Regions from separate parts of the Pseudoalteromonas sp. CST2 genome, predicted to be linked through region 3. Evidence: predicted binding sites of a transcription regulator. Region 3 holds the regulator's gene; each other region holds the start of a gene.

Region 1 (4,740 bases), on a different contig from region 3:
TGCCCGCGCTTTTATTGGCACACCTAAAATTTTATTTGCCGATGAGCCTTCTGCAAATTTAGACAGTAAAAACGGCAAAATGGTGGAGTCACTATTATTTGATTTAAACCAGCAGCACGGCACAACGCTAATTTTAGTAACTCACGATGAAGCACTCGCGCAAAAGTGCCAGCATATTGTACAAATTGAAGCGGGCTGCTTAGTTAAAAACTCAAAAGAGGACGTAGCGAATGTGGGCTAAGTTAGCACTTAAATTATTTGCACGTGAATTTCGCCGCGGCGAACTTACGGTAATTAGTGCCGCCATTGCGCTGGCGGTGTTAACGGTGCTTACACTGTCTATGGTCACTGAGCGAATAGCACAAAGCATAGCGCAAAAAAGTAGCGCGTTTATTGCCGCAGATAGAGTACTGGCAAGCGCCCATGAGCTAGATACGGCGTTTATTAGCAAAGCCAAACAAGAAAACTTACAAACTGCGCAAATGATCTACTTTGATACCATGTTATTTGCCAACGACGAGATGCAATTTACCTCGGTAAAAGCGGCATCTAACGAATACCCGTTAAAAGGCGAGTTAAAAGTAAAATCATCGTTGCTTGGCGAAACACAAGTAGCGCAGGGCGGCCCAAAGCCTGGCAATGTGTGGCTAAGTGAATCGGTTTTTTACAGCTTAAATATTGATATTGGCAGCCAAGTAGAGCTAGGCGCAGCAGTATTTAATGTAGAAAAAGTGGTGGTTGAAGAGCCAGATGCGCCGTTTAATGTATTTTCGAGCAGCCGCAGAGTGCTTATAAATATTGCTGATGTTGCAAAAACTGAGGTTATTCAACCTGGCAGCCGAGTAAATTATCGCCAACTCTATGCAGGCGATGAATCAGATATAACGCGGTTTTATGAATGGTTAAAGCCGCAAATGGCTGAAAACCAACGTTGGTATGGTGTAAAAGATAGGCAGTCGCCCATATCAAATAGCTTAAACCGTGCAGAAAGCTTTTTATTACTGGCCGGTTTGCTGGGCATTATTTTGGCTACGGTTGCTATTGCTGTGTCGGCAAAGCGTTATTGTGAGCGCCAATACGACCCCGTAGCAATGATGAAAACCCTTGGCGGAAGCCGTGCATTAATTCGTAAAATATATTTTATGCACTTACTCATGGTGTGTGCTTTAGCGGTTATTGTGGGATTAGCCATAGGTTACGGTTTGCAAGAAATAGCCACTGGTTATTTAGCAAAAAGTATGGATATGAGTTTACCTGCCGCCGGGTTTAAACCTTGGCTGGTGGCCATTAGCACAGGCGTTATATGTGCAGTTATGTTCTCTATTAAGCCACTGCTTGATTTATTTGATATTCCACCGCTTAGGGTATTGCGCCGTAATTTAGGCGACAGACTAGCGGTAAGCCGTGTGCACTTAGGTTTAAGCGCGCTTACGGTGTTTTTATTAATGTGGTTATTTAGTAACAACATTAAAATAACGCTTATTTTATTTGTCTCTACGCTTGCTTTGATTGCGGTTTTGTTTGTTATTTCAAAACTAATATTTGGCGGTGGTCGTAAATTAGGTTTAAAACCAGGCAATAGTTGGTCGTTAGCTATTGCTTCTATACAAAAGCGTGCCAACGTAAATGCGGTGCAGCTTATTAGCTTTTCATTGGCGATTAAATTGCTATTGTTTTTGATTGTGCTTAAAAACGACATGATCTCAGATTGGCAGTCTCAATTACCCGCCGATGCACCTAATGCATTTTTAGTTAATATTACGCAAAACGAACTAGAGCCTGTAAATAATTACCTAGCAGAGAACGATATTTTAGTTTCGGATTTTTATCCAACCATTCGTGGGCGAGTAAATGCGGTAAATGGCGAGCTTGTGGCGCGTAAAGTGTCGTTGCAAGATAACGAGAAAAAAGATGAAGAAGCGCGTTCAGGCATTGGCCGTGAGCTTAATCTAACCTGGCTTGATAATGTGCCAGCCCAAAACGAAATTGTGCAAGGGCAGTGGTTTGGCGAAGGCGCAGTGGGTGAGGCATCGGTTGAGGAGTCTATGTTGGAGCGCCTAGACGTAGAAATAGGCGACACCTTAACATTTTTAATTGGTGCGCAATCATTTGACGCCAAAATTACCAGTGTGCGTAAAGTAAATTGGGCGACGCTAAAACCTAACTTTTTTATTATTTTAAGCCCCGACGTGCTAAAAGATTTTCCGGCAACGTATATTTCATCTGTGCGTATAGAGCCAGAGCAAAAGAAAGCGTTTAGCCAGTTACTGCGCACTTATCCAACCATTACCGCCATCGATGTAGATAACTTTGTTAAGCAAATACAGTCAACCATTGAGCAGGTGTCGTTAGCTATTGGCTTTGTGCTTGCTATTGTGGTTTTGTGTGGTGCATTAGTGCTTATATCTCAGGTGCAAGCGAGTCTTGGCGAGCGAATGCAAGAAATAGTAATACTGCGAACTTTAGGCGCCAAAGGGCGGCTAATAAAAAATGCGACGCTTTATGAGTTTTTGCTATTAGGTGGCTTAGCTGGGTTTGTAGCCGCATTATTTAGTGATGTAGCCTTGCTGATTGTTCAGCAGCAAATGTTTGACTTAGCCGGTAAATTGCACCCGACAATTTGGCTAATAGGGCCTGTGTCGGGCGGGGTGTTTGTAGCCGCGCTTGGCTACTTTATGATTGCCCGTAAACTTAAACAAAATACCCAAGGCTTAGTACGTGCTTTAGCCTAAGCTATACTTTTAACGCTAAACGCCCGCACTAAATTGCGGGCGTTTTTGTTTTTACTCGCCACTGGTAATTTATACAGTGCTCTGGCATTATTACCGTTATTGAAAAATAACAATAATGAGTGTGCTGTTTGGCCATTATTTTAGGGATTGACCCAGGTTCACGTTTAACAGGTTATGGTGTGGTTGCGCATCAAGGCGCTAAATTTACCTATTTAGGAAGCGGGTGCATTAAATTAGCCGAGCATGAGTTCCCCATACGATTAAAAATGATCTACCAAGGGATCACGCAAATAATAGAGCAGTTCTCCCCCGAAACCTTTGCCATAGAAAAAGTATTTATGGCGCATAACCCGGATGCCGCGCTAAAACTTGGCCAAGCCCGAGGTGCCGCGATAGTGGGAGCCTCTATGGCCGACTTACCCGTATTTGAATACTCAGCCCGGCAAATTAAACAAGCCGTGGTAGGTAATGGCGGCGCCGATAAATCGCAAGTGCAACACATGGTAAAAAATATTTTAAAATTACCTGGCACACCGCAAGCCGATGCGGCCGATGCGCTTGCCATTGCAATTTGCCATGCGCACTCAGAACAAAATTTAATAAAACTAGCGGGTAGCGCAAGCAAAACCGTTAGAGGACGTTTAAGGAAATAAATATGATTGGCCGTTTAAATGGCATTTTAGTTGAAAAGCAGCCGCCCGAAATTTTATTAGAAGTAAGCGGCGTAGGCTACGAAGTACAAATGCCCATGACCTGTTTTTACGACTTACCCAATATTGGCGAAAACGCCATAGTGTACACGCACTTTGTAGTACGCGAAGACGCACAATTATTATTTGGCTTTAATAATAAAACCGAGCGCGCGCTTTTTAGAGAACTATTAAAAGCAAATGGTGTGGGTCCCAAACTAGGCTTAGCTATTTTGTCGGGCATGTCGGCGCAGCAATTTGTTAGTTGCGTAAACAACGAAGATGCCACAACATTGGTTAAATTACCGGGTGTGGGTAAAAAAACCGCTGAGCGTTTAGTGCTAGAAATGAAAGACCGCTTAAAAGATTGGGGTAACGATTTATTTACGCCATTTAGCGATAATGCCGTTATAGAGCCTCCTAGCGATGCAACAATTGCCAATAATGCTGCAGACGATGCCGTATCGGCACTTGTTGCGCTTGGTTATAAATTGCCACAGGCGCAAAAAGCAGTAAAATCGGTAAGTAAACCCGATATGTCTACTGAGGTTCTTATTAAAGAATCTTTAAAATCAATGTTGTGAGTAACCCATGATTGAAGCTGATCGTTTAATTGACGCGAGCGAAAAAACCAACGAAGACACCATAGACCGCGCAATAAGGCCCAAGCTTTTAGCCGACTACAAAGGTCAGCCGCATGTTAAGCAGCAAATGGAAATATTTATAGAGGCAGCGCGCAGCCGCGGTGAAGCGCTCGATCATCTATTAATATTTGGCCCGCCGGGCTTAGGTAAAACCACGCTTGCTAATATTGTTGCCAATGAGCTTAATGTAAGTATTAAAACCACTTCAGGCCCAGTACTTGAAAAAGCTGGCGACCTTGCTGCATTGCTTACCAACCTTGAAGAAGGCGATGTGCTGTTTATTGATGAAATACACAGACTCAGCCCACAAGTTGAAGAAATACTTTACCCCGCAATGGAAGATTACCAACTCGATATTATGATTGGTGAAGGCCCCGCTGCACGCTCTATTAAATTAGACTTACCGCCGTTTACGCTTATTGGCGCGACAACACGCGCAGGCTCACTTACCTCACCACTTAGAGACCGTTTTGGTATAGTGCAGCGCTTAGAGTTTTACTCGGTAGCTGACCTATCGCATATAGTGGGGCGCTCTGCACATTACCTAGATTTACAAATGTGCGACGATGGCGCTACCGAAATTGCAAAACGCTCACGAGGCACACCGCGTATAGCAAACCGCTTATTACGTCGTGTGCGCGATTACACGCAAGTAAAATCAGATGGTACAGTAAA
Region 2 (4,740 bases), on a different contig from region 3:
GCATCATCAAGCAAAGTTTTTACTTCTTTAGCCGGCTTTAAATCTTCGCTAATAAGTTCCGGTTCTTCTTTTTCAAAGCGCTGTTTTAAGCTGCCTTCAATAATGGCTCCCGCATCAATACTTAGTGTATCGTGAAAAACATCGCCATGTACGTGAGCGCTGCTTTGAATATTCACTTCACTTGCGTTTAGTGAGCCAATAATTTTGCCTTTTACAATGACACTTTTAGCTTCAACCACACCTTCAACAATGCCGGTAGAGCCAATTACCAAGTGCTCTGCCTTTATATCGCCATCAATTCGGCCATCTAGCTGCACTTCGCCCTGGCTTGTAAGTGTGCCAGTTAAGCGCACATCTTCAGAAATAATAGAAGGGGTATGATTTACTCTTTTTAACGTAGTTTGACTACTTGGTTGCTTTTTTTTACCGAACACGAGAAAGCGCCTTTGTTATTTTTAGAGGATTGACATGTTTGCCATCGAGTAACACTTCATAGTGTAAGTGGGTGCTGGTACTTCTGCCAGTACTGCCCATTAATCCAATTACCTCATTTTTAGCAATTGTTTGGCCTTTTTTCACTTTAATTTTATTTAAGTGGCCAAAACGGGTGACCAAGCCATTTTTGTGCTCTAGCTCGATAAAGTTACCATAGCCGCCATTTTTACCAGCGCGCAATACACGTGCATCAGCAGGGGCAAAAATTTCGGTTTTATGCCAGCCGGCTAAATCAACACCTTTGTGAAAAGCGCGGCGGTTGTTCATCGGATCTTTACGTAACCCAAAGTTGCTCGAAATATAGTATTTAGCCGCAGGCAAGGGCAGTGAGTTAGGCAGCTCTGTTAAAAAGTTTTCAAGGTTGTTGAGTAATAATAGCTTATCAACAATGGCTAAAAACTGCCCTGGTATTTTAGTTTCGTCAAATACATCTAACGGGCCACCTTGCGCAGTGGTTTGTGCGCCCAGTGCTAAATGTTGTTCAAGGGCTGATTCTAAGCCTGCGCCTTTTAACATCGCTAAAATTGCATCATGGCGTTTATTAATTTGCGCATCAATAAGCGCAAAATTATGCTCGTAGTATTTATTTAAGCGCTCATAACGTGCGGCAAAAGTGATTGGCGTTAGAAGGCTGGCGTGTTTGTCTTTCGGCTCTTCATCTACAAGTGGTTCATGAAACTCGCCTTTGTCTTGATTAACAGGCGATTCAAGTTGTTCTTCTAATTTTATTGTCTCTTTACTAATAGATGCGGGGAGGGATTCAATCATACCTTGCAAAAGTGCTTGCTTTTGCTCTAGTACTGCAAGTTGTTCTAATTGCTTAGCGTGCAGTGCTTTTTGTTCTTGGACCTGCTTTTGCCACACTTGTTGCTTGTCAATTTGGCTTTGTTCTATGTCGGTAATTTTATTTGTTTGGCTATAAACACGAAAACTAGAAATACCGACCCAAGTAATAGTGCCTAAAATAAGCAGTACTGTAAAAAGCTGAAACCAAGGCGCCAAAACAACATGCTTAACTTCGCCATTTTGACGAATAAGCAACTGACGGGCTGGGAAAAATTTTTGGTAAAAAGACTTAATAAATACTGACATGGCACATAAACACTCGCTATTAACCGGATTAATGTATCAATTTCAGTCTAAAAAGCCAGAAAAAATTTGTAACTGTTCAAAAATTAATAAAAAAGGGCTGCTATTTAGTAGCAGCCCTTTATTTAAAATAGTCACAAATTAGCTAGCTTGTTGCTCGTCGTTATCTTTTATTGATGCTACGTTGTCGGCTTTTTTAGCTTTAGCTGTACCTTTTGTTGTGGGCTCTTTTGCGCCTTTTAACACCGCCATAAAGTCATCTTTACTCTTTGCAATTTCAAGCGCAAGCGATTCAACCTGTTGCTCGCTCAGTGGCACATCTACTTTTTCCAGCATTACTTCAAGCGATTCTGCTATATCGAGCATTTTGTCATAGGCATCCGCTTCTTTTTTAGTAGTAAACGTCATTCGCTCAACTCCGTTTCGTTCTACAACATATTTAACAACAACAGCCATGATCTCTCCTGCTTGATTGCGTGGTAATGTGGTTACTGACCCGTAGGTCACTGTTTTTATATACAGTAAATGTTTGTGTGTAAAATTGCAAGTATTCGGTGCATTTTTAGCTTGTCATCAATTTGACAAAAAAGCGTAACTTTACTTTAGTTAAGCAATCACTTGTTGTACCAGCTGCATTTTAGGTTTTCGGATTTAGGTGATTATGCACTGGAAATAATATAAGTGATGCGCGTTGCTCCTTATTTAACATTATTTCCTCAAATAAAAATTAAGCACATGTTTAAAGCCAAATTAGCCGTTTAACTATAACGCTTTGGTATAAACAAAAATAAGGAATAACAAATGAAAAATCTATTAACGCTACTTATTATTAGCTTTTTATGCTTTAGCGCGTTTACCCACGCTAACCCAGTTGAAAATAAGCCTATGGTTGAAATGCCGCAAGCGCCGGTTATTAATATTAATAGTGCCGATTCAGAAATGCTGGCCAAGTTGCCTGGTATAGGTAAGAAAAAAGCGCAGGCTATTGTTGATTACAGGGTTGAAAATGGTGAATTTTCCCAGCTGAGCGACTTAACTAACGTAAAAGGAATAGGTAAAAAGCTTGTAGCTAAACTAGAAGGAAAAGTGTCTTTGTAATAGGCAGGGCGCTAAGCGCCCTGTGAATACTGCTCAAGTGCTTTGGATAAATATTTTTTAGCGAAGTTTATTTCAATCGGGGTTGTTAAAAGCGGGTAACACAGGCCACCTAAAATTAAAAAGGGAATGAGTTCCCACCCTTTAAAAACAGTAAATAATAAAAACAATGGGCTGAGCAATATCAGCTTTACTATTCTTAATAACACTCTATCGGTAGCAGGTAGCATACTTAGCGCAATAGCAACAACGGCTTGTCGCTGCCTCACTTTAAGGTGCTTTAGTTCAGGCAGCTGACTGGTAAAAAACGTAAACATATTAAATAGTCTTTTTAGTAAGTAAGCGAGTGGTAACAATTACAAAAAGCGTGATAGTAAATAACGCAAATAGTATTTCCATCCATGCTGGCATACTTAATCCCGCAAATTGCCAATCGATATTACCGCAATCCCCTGTGGCTTGAAAAAAGCTTGGGATCCATTCATGCAATGGCATAAATGAAGGAAAGTTTGGCTCAAACTCACAGCTAAACGCAAAGGGATCGGTGGTTGTTTGCATTTCAATGTGCTCACGTGCAATAAAGTAACCCCACACACTTGATACACCCCACACTAAATAAGCGATAGCGCGTACTAATTTACTTTGTGGTTTAGTTGCGCCAATAATGCCTGCCCCTAATAAGCCTAATACCGCAGTTCGCTGGTAAATACACATAATGCATGGAGCAAGGCCCATCTGGTATTGAAAAAACAGTGCGGTGACTTCTAATAAAAATACAATGCCTGTAAATAGTAGCCATGGAGTACGTTGAGTAGGGAGTTGTGCTAGCCAGTTCATAAAAAATCCGCATTGAAATAAGACGTTGAATTATGTACTAGGATAAAGTAACGAGCAACAAAAAGGGTAAAAAAGCTACCGAAGTGGCTTTTTTTAAGATGAAATTAATAAGCGGTTATGGCCAATCCTATTTAGGGAAAGGTTAAGCTTAATTTGCTAAGTGAAGATGTAATATAAGATTGGTTCACTAAAAAGGCTTGTTTAAACGTCACAGTGAACAGGCTCTGCTGTATGCAATATTTTGAATGTACTTGTTGCCGCACACGGGAATTATTGTAGTAATGTAATGGTGAAGCAAAAACAGCAATGGTATTAATGTACCTACTATGAATAGGGTTAATTGATTTAGCAAATTAGACCTAATTTAAGCATGTTGAATTTTATTATTTACTATTGCGAAATTTTCAGCGGTTGGTTGGCACTTATATCAACGAGTTTACTTGTTAGTTATATTTCATCTGGTACAATCTGTCAGTTATTCGTATAAAACGATGAGTTGTGATTAATTCGAGTGGGAATTGAATGAGAATTTTTAAAGCTAAAAGCCCAGCAGGATTTGCTGAAGAGTATATAGTTGAATCTATCTGGAACGGCGATTTCCCTCCAGGTTCAATTCTACCTGCAGAGCGTGAGCTTTCTGAGTTAATTGGTGTAACCAGAACAACCTTACGTGAAGTACTGCAACGTTTAGCACGCGATGGCTGGCTAACTATTCAGCACGGCAAGCCAACCAGAGTGAATAACTTTTGGGAAACATCGGGTTTAAACATACTCGAAACGCTGGCGCGCTTAGATGAAGACAAAATGCCAGAGCTGACCGATCAGTTATTATCTGCACGTACTAATATTAGTGCTATTTATACCCGTGCAGCGATAAAGCTTAACCCTGAGCGTGTTATTGAGATTTTATCAAAAAGCGATGAACTTGAAGACACTGCGCAAGCTTTTGCAGATTACGATTACAAAGTACACCACGAATTAGCTGTCGCTGGTAATAACCGCATCTACGTACTTATACTTAACGGTTTTAGAGGGTTTTACTTTAAAATTGGTTGTCATTATTTCTCAGACGCAGGCACTCGCCAGTTAGCACGTCAATTTTATAAAGACCTAACAGTATTGGCTGAAAACCGTGAGCATGATGGCGCGATTTCAATGATGCGTAAGTTTGGCCATCAAACCGGTGAAATCTGGCAAAATATTAAAGGCGATATGCCTTCCGAT
Region 3 (4,740 bases):
AACTGCGTTAAAGTTTGCGATGAAACTATAAGAGGGTAAAAAGCAGACAATGTCGGAAATTCAATTTTTAAATGTAGATCTAGAGCTTGAGTCTAAACAAGATATTAGCGCCCTAGTGGCAGACTTAAAGAAAAACGCGATGGTTTTGCATTATGACAAAGACGAATATCGTCAATTGGCGCGTATTGAAGCCTCAGGTGATATAACCACGCCAGACAAAGCAATCCACCACTTATGTGAATTAATAGAGTCGTGTTCACGTAATGCGCTTAAGCAGTGGCTAAGCTGTTCGCGCAGAACGTTTGATATAGGCTTTGAGTCGGGCACGTCACCTAAGTGTTTTAACCAAGCTCTACATGCAGATACACTGCTACGCATATCTGCCATTGGCGCTGGTATGGAAATAACGATTTACCCTATCGAAAAGTAGCCATAGTTAATTATTTGCGCTCGACAACCGCTGCGGTCATTTTTGATACGCAGCAAAGCTCGCCGCGGCTATTGGTTATTTTTATTTCCCATACAGAACTGCGCTTACCAATATGAAATGCACGAGTAACGGCGGTTAAAGTGCCATTTCGAGAGGCCTTTAAGTGGCTGGCGCTAATTTCCTGTCCAACACAATAAAATTTTGTAAAGTCCACTACAAAGTTAGCGGCGTAGCTTGCTACGGTTTCGGCAAGTACCACATTTGCGCCACCATGTACCATACCAATAGGATTATGATGCTCAGGAATAGCAGGCATGGTAGCCACTAGGTAATCATCTCCTATTTCGGTTATTTCTATGCCCATGGTTTTCATTAGCGTGCCTTGGCCGTTTATTCCCTCATCTAACTGTTTGCAAAGCTCTAATGTGATGGGTTGATGCCAAATACTCATAATTACTCCTTTATATTGAAAGCAAATTTATAGCATTTTAAATACTGAACGTCTGTAATTACCTAAAATTTATCCAAGTGCGGTGTATTTAGCTATTTTAAAGCACAATTTAAATTTGCGATTTTTATTTAACTGTATATACTCACAGTTAAATGTACTGTATGGAAAACCAGTTGTATGCGACCATTAACTAAACGCCAAGCTCAAATACTCGAACTAATAAAAGTTTTTATTAAAGACACTGGTATGCCTCCTACACGTGCCGAAATTGCGCAAACACTCGGTTTTAAAAGTGCCAATGCCGCAGAGGAGCACTTAAAAGCGCTTGCCAAAAAAGGTGTTATTAAAATGAAACCAGGCGCAAGCCGTGGTATTCAATTGGTTGAAGAAGAGGAGCCTGAGCAACTAGGGCTACCATTAATAGGTAGAGTTGCAGCGGGTTCGCCTATTTTGGCGCAAGAACATGTTGAGAGTCACTGTAAAATAGACCCACTTATGTTTAAACCAGCCGCCGACTTTTTACTGCGTGTTAACGGCATGAGTATGAAAGATATAGGTATTATGGATGGCGACTTACTTGCCGTACACCGTACTCAAACAGCTGAAAACGGCCAAGTTGTGGTTGCGCGAGTAGATGAAGACGTTACCGTAAAACGCCTAGAAAAAGCAGGCCGAAAAGTATTATTACACGCCGAAAACGAAGAGTTTACGCCAATTGAAGTAGACCTTGAAAACGAGTCGTTTAATATTGAAGGGTTAGCCGTTGGCGTAATAAGAAATGCCGATTGGATGTAATTTTTAACTATTTTTAAGTAATATCTATAAATGCGCACTTTTTAGTGTGCATTTTTGTTTTAAAAACAAACCTTCCGCCATCTCAAAACGCCCTAAAATTATTTAGACTGTAAACTTTTTTTCACTCATACTTTTATCTTCCTAAGCGTGTTACATCCCTTAATTTTGCTCGTATCTTGGCTGTTAAATAACAATTTAATACGTCGTCATTTAGTCAATTTTAAAATATCACTTGATTGTTTTTTATACTAAAACTTGCTTGTTGTACGTTTTTTAGCTAATCATTAATGTGCTGGACTAACAATAACTCACAGCTTTTTAGTTATGAGAACACACAATATACACAAACCTTTTGTTGTCCTAGCGATACCAATCAAAAATAAGATTGGTTAAAAAATAAAAATAACGAATTGGCGTTTAAGCCGTATGCCTCTTCGCTTTGCATTCGCAATAGCATCAAAGGAGCCGTCACATGGGTAAACTGACCTCTACCTTGTGGCTTGTGTTGATTATGTTCCCGCAGCAAGTGCTGGCTAATAGCCAATACAATATGCGCAAGGGCGTAACCGATATAAGTAATAATGTATATCAGCTACACATGACCATATTTTTAATATGTTGTGTGATTGGGGTGATAGTGTTCGCAATAATGTTTTGGGCACTGATTCATCACCGTAAATCTAAAGGGGCAGTTCCTGCCCAATTTCATGAAAGTACCAAAGTAGAAATTCTTTGGACCGCCATTCCGTTTGTTATTTTAATTGCCATGGCAATCCCTGCCACTAAAACCCTCATTGCGATGGAAGATGCCAGTAAGGCCGACTTAACCATTAAAATTACAGGGTCACAGTGGAAGTGGCATTATGAATATATGGGCGAAGACGTAGAGTTTTACTCTATTTTATCTACCCCTCAAGACGAAATAGCCAACCTTGCTAATAAAAACCCCAATTACTTACTTGAGGTTGATAAACCTTTAGTACTGCCAATTAATCAAAAGGTGCGTTTTTTAATGACCTCTGATGATGTTATTCACTCTTGGTGGGTACCCGATTTTGCCGTTAAAAAAGATGCCAATCCGGGGTTTATCAACGAAACGTGGACCAACATTAACGAAGAAGGTATTTACCGAGGACAGTGTGCAGAGCTGTGCGGTAAAGATCATGGTTTTATGCCCGTGGTGGTTGAAGCTAAATCGCAAGAGGACTTTAACACATGGCTTGCAGATGCTAAGCAAGCTAAGCAAAAAGCCGCACTTGCTGATGCAGCACTGCTTGAGACAACAATTCCTAAGAAAGAGCTAATGACACTTGGTGAGCAAGTGTATATGGCAAGTTGCGCTGCGTGTCATCAACCCACAGGTATGGGCTTACCGGGCGTATTTCCTGCGCTAAAAGGCAGCCCCATTGTTTTGGGTGATATAAAAGATCACATTGATGTAGTGATTCATGGCCGCCCAGGAACTGCAATGCAAGCATTTGCAAAGCAGCTCTCAATTAAACAACTTGCAGCGGTAATTACCTATAAACGTAATGCGTGGGGTAATGAAACGGGTGATGTCATCCAACCTAGTGAAATTCAGGCAGCACTTGATGCGGAGGCGAACTAATGAGTAGCATAGTAGAACAACCTAACGCCAATGACGCTCACCACGGCCACCACCCAGCCAAAGGTTTTAAACGTTGGTTATACACAACAAACCATAAAGATATTGGCAGCCTGTACTTAATTTTTTCGCTGACTATGTTTTTAATTGGCGGTGCAATGGCCATGGTTATTCGGGCTGAGTTATTTCAGCCAGGATTACAATTGGTAGATCCACACTTTTTTAACCAAATGACCACAGTACACGGTTTAATTATGGTGTTTGGTGCTGTAATGCCAGCCTTTACGGGACTTGCTAACTGGATGGTACCGCTCATGATTGGCGCGCCAGATATGGCACTGCCCAGAATGAACAACTGGAGCTTTTGGATTTTACCCTTCGCTTTTTTAATTTTATTGGCATCGTTATTAATGCCTGGAGGCGGCCCCGCATTTGGCTGGACGTTCTATGCGCCGCTTTCAACAACGTACAGTAACGACAACACCGCAATGTTTGTGTTTGCAGTGCACATTATGGGGATTAGCTCAATTATGGGCGCAATAAACGTTATTGTGACCATTGTTAATTTACGTGCCCCAGGCATGACATGGATGAAGCTACCATTATTCGTTTGGACATGGCTAATAACCGCATTTTTATTAATTGCTGTTATGCCCGTACTGGCCGGAGCGGTCACTATGGTGCTCACCGATAAATACTTTGGAACCAGCTTTTTTGATGCGGCAGGTGGCGGCGATCCGGTGATGTTTCAGCACATATTTTGGTTTTTTGGCCATCCCGAAGTGTACATCATGATTTTACCCGCCTTTGGTATTATTTCGACCATAGTGCCTACATTCTCACGTAAAAAACTATTTGGTTATGCCTCAATGGTTTACGCAACCTCCTCTATTGCATTACTGAGCTTTATTGTGTGGGCGCATCATATGTTTACGACCGGTATGCCCGTTGCTGGCGAGCTATTTTTTATGTACGCGACCATGCTGATATCGGTGCCTACAGGGGTAAAAGTATTTAACTGGGTAGCCACTATGTGGCGAGGGTCAATAAGTTTTGAAGTGCCCATGCTATTTAGTATTGCCTTTATTGTGCTGTTTACTTTAGGGGGCTTTTCGGGGCTGATGTTGGCTATAACCCCTGCTGATTTTCAGTATCACGATACTTACTTTGTGGTGGCGCACTTTCATTACGTGTTAGTTACGGGGGCAATATTTTCGATTATGGCGGGGGCTTATTATTGGCTGCCTAAGTGGACGGGCAACATGTACAACATTGCCTTGGCTAAGTGGCACTTTTGGTTGTCGCTGGTAAGCGTAAATGTATTGTTTTTCCCTATGCATTTTGTGGGGCTGGCAGGCATGCCGCGCCGTATTCCCGATTACGCCCTGCAGTTTGCTGATTTTAACGCAATCATAAGCATAGGTGGGTTTGCCTTTGGGTTATCGCAGTTACTCTTTG
Region 4 (4,740 bases), on a different contig from region 3:
GGCCTTCACCAGACTCAAGTGAGGTGTAGGCTAAAAAGCCTTGTAGTGGTGAACTAAACTCTTCTTCTTCGGGGAGTTCATACTGATCGCAGGCACTGATAAGCTCTTCTAAGTTTTCTACGCGAGCTCGGCCTTTTTCGCCTTTTTCAGCTTGATACATAGCCATAAGGCCAGAGGTTTGAATAGTGTATTTGGCTTGCTCTTGCAGTGTAAGGTCGCTAATTTTATCTTCTATGTGCTCTACCAACTCTACAAATTTTGTAACAGCGCTTGCCGCACGACCCGATAAATGTTGTTGTTCTACAATTGCTTTAGCGGCGTACCAAAGAGGCAGCGACTCAGCACGCGCACAGTCGCGTATGTGGCTAAGTGTTTTATCGCCAATACCGCGCGCAGGGGTGTTAATTACACGCTCAAATGCGGCGTCATCTTGGCGGTTTCCTACTAATCGTAAGTACGATAGCGCATCTTTAATTTCTTGGCGCTCGAAGAATCGCATACCACCGTAAATACGGTACTTTAAGCCTTCTTGAAGCATGGCTTCCTCGAGTACACGAGATTGCGCGTTACTACGGTATAAAATAGCGGCGTCTTGCAGCGCATTACCAGCATTTAACCAGCTGCGTAGCTTGCTGCTTACAAAGCGGGCTTCGTCTAGCTCGTTAAAGGCGGCATAAATTGATATAGGCTCGCCTTCGTTACCATCGGTCCAAAGGCTTTTACCCATGCGCTCTGAATTGTTTTTAATTAGCGCATTAGATGCTTTTAGAATGGTCGCGGTTGAGCGGTAGTTTTGCTCAAGGCGAATAGTTTCGGCGTCAAAATCAGTTAAAAAGCGTTTAATGTTTTCTATTTTAGCGCCGCGCCAACCGTAAATACTTTGGTCATCGTCGCCTACAATCATAATACTTTGTGTATCACCAGCAAGTAGCTTTAACCATGCGTATTGAATGGTATTGGTATCTTGGAACTCGTCTACCAGCATGTGGGCAAAGCGCTGCTGGTAATGGCGAAGTAGTGTAGGGTTATTTTTAAGTACTTCGTAGCTACGTAGCAGTATTTCGGCAAAATCGACTAAACCTGCACGGTCACACGCCTCTTGATAGGCGGCATATACACGCAGCATCATTTGCTCGTTTATATCGTAGGCTTGAATATCTTTAGGGCGCAGGGCTTCATCTTTTTTAGCACTGATGTACCAGCCAAATTGTTTGGCGGGCCACTTTTTGTCATCAATATTCATTGATTTTAATAAGCGCTTGATCATTCTAAGTTGATCGTCAGAGTCTAAAATTTGAAAGGCTTCTGGCAGGTTTGCTTCACGGTGATGAGCGCGCAAAATACGGTGTGATAAACCATGGAATGTACCAATCCACATGCCACCGACAGGGGCTTTTAGGGTTTCTTCAACACGAGTGCGCATTTCTTTAGCGGCTTTATTAGTAAAGGTAACCGCAAAAATACTATAGGCTGATGCTTGCTCAACCTGCATTAACCACGCGATACGATGAACTAAAACACGTGTTTTACCCGAACCAGCACCTGCTAATACCAGCATGTTTTGTAGTGGGGCTGCAACGGCATCGCGTTGTTTGTCATTTAAGCCATCGAGTAATTCAGAAACGTCCATCGTTACGCCTTTTCAATCAATAATGAGGGCAGTATAACAGGTGTTTTTGTTAGGCTAAATAAAATACTGTTTTTATGAACAGCTATTCTAAAAATACTTGTAAAACTAATCGCTTAGTCGCTTTTTTGTACTCTTAAGTAACGATAATTAATAATAAAAATAATCAAATTGACCTATATTTAGTAAAAAATACTAAAGCAGTTATTTAGTAGTAATTTAACTATTTGATTTTTAAGCTTTAATAAATTGGCATAAAGTGTGATAGTAAGTAAATAACTAAAACTTAAAATTAATTAACTACAGAGGTGAGTATGGCTGATCAAGGTTCTGGCGGTAATGTTATTGCAGCGTTGTGTAATATATTTTTTCCTGGTTTAGGGCAATTGGTACAAGGGCGAATTTTAGCCGCTATCTTTTTTGCGCTAGCTATTATAATTAGTTACGCACTTATTTATGTATTAGTAGGCTTCGTACTCGTGCCTATTATTTATTTATGGTCGATTATAGATGCTGCACGTTTTAGATCGCGAAGTTAGCTTTTATGTCACCTATTTAATAGCGCCCATTGGCGCTATTTTGCGTTTTAGGGTCGGTGTTTAAGGCTATTTATGGGTATAATTAGTGCATTAGCGTTTTAAAAGTAAAAATTATGGAATATCAATTTATACGTGACCCTATTAGTGGGCTGCGCATTAAAATAAGCAGCGAGCATGCCCTAATTGGCCGCTGGTTAAACGAAGAAATTGGCAAAGAAAAAGTCGAGATGGTACAAGCACTTATTAGCTCGGTAAAAACAAGTTACGAGCCAATAACGTTAAAAGGCCAAGAGATAGACTTAATACTCTCTAAAGACGAAGCCTTATTTGAAGCCCATGCCCTACACCAAGACAGCGAAGATTTAGTCGCCTATCAAGATGATGACTTAATGCTTGAAGAAAATGGCCTAGTGAGTGGTTGTGGCTTTGAAGATTTTATAGATTTAATAGAGTCGTGGGCTGAGTTTAGTGGCTCGCGTTAAATGTTTAAAAGGCCAACCTAGTTGGCCTTTTTTGTAATATCAATTGTGTTAAGTTATTAGGCATTTATAGCGCTCTATTTAGCACCCTAGAATGGTTAAATATTTAAGTCGATTGGTATATATCTACAAATTATTGATTTTCTATTGATTTAACGCCAGCTAATAATAGCTCCTCTGTTAAACGTACTTTGTAATTAGGGTTTGCGTACTGAAAATACACAACGCCGCTTTTATCAATTACAAATACAGCCGGTACAGGTAAGGCGACGTTTACCTTGCCTTGGGCATCAACAAAGTTAACACCGCGCTTATTGCGATAGATAGCAGCTGTTTTATCATCTAAAAAATAAGCTAAACCTAAGGCTTTTGCTAGGGTTAGGCTATCATCTGAAAGCAGTAAATAATTTGGCGAGCTTATTTTACTTTGGGCTAGTTTTTCTGGGCTATCTGGCGATACTGCAATAATTTGCGCGTTTAAATTAGCGAGTTGCTGCTCAATTTTTTGTATATTAGCCAGTTGTTTTGAGCAATAAGGACACCAACCTCCGCGGTAAATAATAAGCACCGTTGTTTTTTCAGCAAAGCGCTTTTGTAACTCTACATTATTACCATGTTGATCTTTGAGCGTTATATTAGGCACGCTTAAGCCAGGTAATAATGGTGATACTTGCTCAGGGGCTGCAGCAATTCCTTCTGTACTTGCTTGCGCATTCGTTACTAAAAAAGCAGCCATTGCAATAGTCGCCAAGGTGTGCAGTAACACTTTACTCATCATTATTTCCTGCCCTGTTTTTATGTGCTGTTTATAATAGATCAAAAATGCACTTTTTATTATTTGCCTGTATCATAAGCGTAATTTAAAAGCTCAAGTGGAAACGATATGTCAGCCAACTTAAATAAGCTAGTAGTAATGCTAGAAATGCAAAATGCCATGAACACTAAAGTTCATGATCAATGGTTTAGCCAAGGCTTTGAGTGGTACAGAGCCATTTGGGTAGAGTGTGCAGAAATGCTAGATCATTACGGTTGGAAGTGGTGGAAAAAACAAACCCCAGACACCGAGCAAGTCATTCTAGAATTGGTTGATATATTTCATTTTGGTTTGTCGTTAAGAATTGACGGAACAACCTCTTACGAAGAGTTAGCTAAGCAGCTAGAACAAGAACTTAGCGCACCACAGGCCGCAGATGACTTTAAACAAACTCTTGAAATATTAGCAGCTTCAGCAGTTGCAAATAAAACCTTTAACGCGGCCGCGTTTGCAGGGTGTATGGCGCAAATAGGGATGGATATTGACGATTTATACCGCGGTTACGTAGGTAAAAACACGTTAAACTTTTTCCGCCAAGATCATGGCTACAAAGATGGCAGCTACATCAAAGTATGGAATGGCCAAGAAGATAACGAGCATTTAGTCGAAGTCGTTAAAAGCCTTGATACCGAACATGCCGACTTTGCAAAGTTAGTATATCAAGGCCTAGTGGCGCGTTACCCGCAACAATAATCTAGCTGCTAGATTATGTTTCTGTAGTCGGTTACGTTTAAGTAATCGGCTATTACATTATGTGGTTGCTGGCTATCTGGGTTGGCCACCGCAAGTAAATGTTCAATGCCGTATTCTCGGGCAGCATTTAAAACTGGCACACTATCATCAACAAACAAAGTGCGCTGCTTATTAAACCCTAAGTCTTTTTGTACTTGATGCCATAAACTTTGCTGCTCTTTACTCACTCCGTATTGATGAGTAGACACCACGCCATCTAAATAATTATCTATCGCGGTATGTTCAAATTTAAGCATGACGTTTTCTGGGTGGGCGTTAGTTAAAAGAATTAGCTCTTTACCTGCTTTTTTTAGCTCAGTTAAAAAGTGGGGCACATCTTCGCGTACTTTTATTAAGTGCTGGGTTTGGCGTTTTAATTCCATTATCGGTAAATTGAGTTGCTCTTGCCAATAATCTAAGCAATACCACTGTATTTGACCACTTACCGCTTGATAGCGTTTGTGCATATCGGCTTTTGCTTCATCAAGGGTAATATTGCGAGTGAGCGCAAGTTGCTCTGGTACAACGTTAAGCCAAAAGTGACTATCG

The links. Region 3 encodes LexA, which represses DNA repair genes until DNA is damaged. Its sites were predicted from a motif close to TACTGTATNNNNATACAGTA; they were not measured.
Region 1: ruvC (crossover junction endodeoxyribonuclease RuvC) is a predicted target of LexA. The motif match lies at 2,792-2,811, and genes of this name have one in related genera.
Region 2: PSH41_RS07090 (YebG family protein) is a predicted target of LexA. The motif match lies at 2,089-2,108, and genes of this name have one in related genera.
Region 4: uvrD (DNA helicase II) is a predicted target of LexA. The motif match lies at 1,695-1,714, and genes of this name have one in related genera.

Annotation. Positions count from the first base shown of each region.
Region 1 covers NZ_JAQREO010000006.1:29,384-34,123, forward strand. The annotation lists gene PSH41_RS09960 (ABC transporter ATP-binding protein) at 1-241, shown strand, start outside; gene PSH41_RS09965 (ABC transporter permease) at 231-2,732, shown strand; gene ruvC (crossover junction endodeoxyribonuclease RuvC) at 2,861-3,385, shown strand; gene ruvA (Holliday junction branch migration protein RuvA) at 3,388-4,005, shown strand; gene ruvB (Holliday junction branch migration DNA helicase RuvB) at 4,013-4,740, shown strand, end outside.
Region 2 covers NZ_JAQREO010000004.1:41,892-46,631, forward strand. The annotation lists gene PSH41_RS07080 (bactofilin family protein) at 1-434, opposite strand, end outside; gene PSH41_RS07085 (M23 family metallopeptidase) at 424-1,587, opposite strand; gene PSH41_RS07090 (YebG family protein) at 1,726-2,040, opposite strand; gene PSH41_RS07095 (ComEA family DNA-binding protein) at 2,386-2,682, shown strand; gene PSH41_RS07100 (DUF6170 family protein) at 2,694-2,996, opposite strand; gene dsbB (disulfide bond formation protein DsbB) at 2,998-3,516, opposite strand; gene fadR (fatty acid metabolism transcriptional regulator FadR) at 4,039-4,740, shown strand, end outside.
Region 3 covers NZ_JAQREO010000015.1:76,506-81,245, reverse strand. The annotation lists gene PSH41_RS16710 (hypothetical protein) at 50-430, shown strand; gene PSH41_RS16705 (PaaI family thioesterase) at 441-881, opposite strand; gene lexA (transcriptional repressor LexA) at 1,059-1,676, shown strand; gene coxB (cytochrome c oxidase subunit II) at 2,149-3,285, shown strand; gene ctaD (cytochrome c oxidase subunit I) at 3,285-4,740, shown strand, end outside.
Region 4 covers NZ_JAQREO010000011.1:133,675-138,414, reverse strand. The annotation lists gene uvrD (DNA helicase II) at 1-1,630, opposite strand, end outside; gene PSH41_RS14585 (hypothetical protein) at 1,942-2,166, shown strand; gene PSH41_RS14580 (YacL family protein) at 2,280-2,648, shown strand; gene PSH41_RS14575 (peroxiredoxin-like family protein) at 2,779-3,423, opposite strand; gene PSH41_RS14570 (dUTP diphosphatase) at 3,529-4,152, shown strand; gene yrfG (GMP/IMP nucleotidase) at 4,161-4,740, opposite strand, start outside.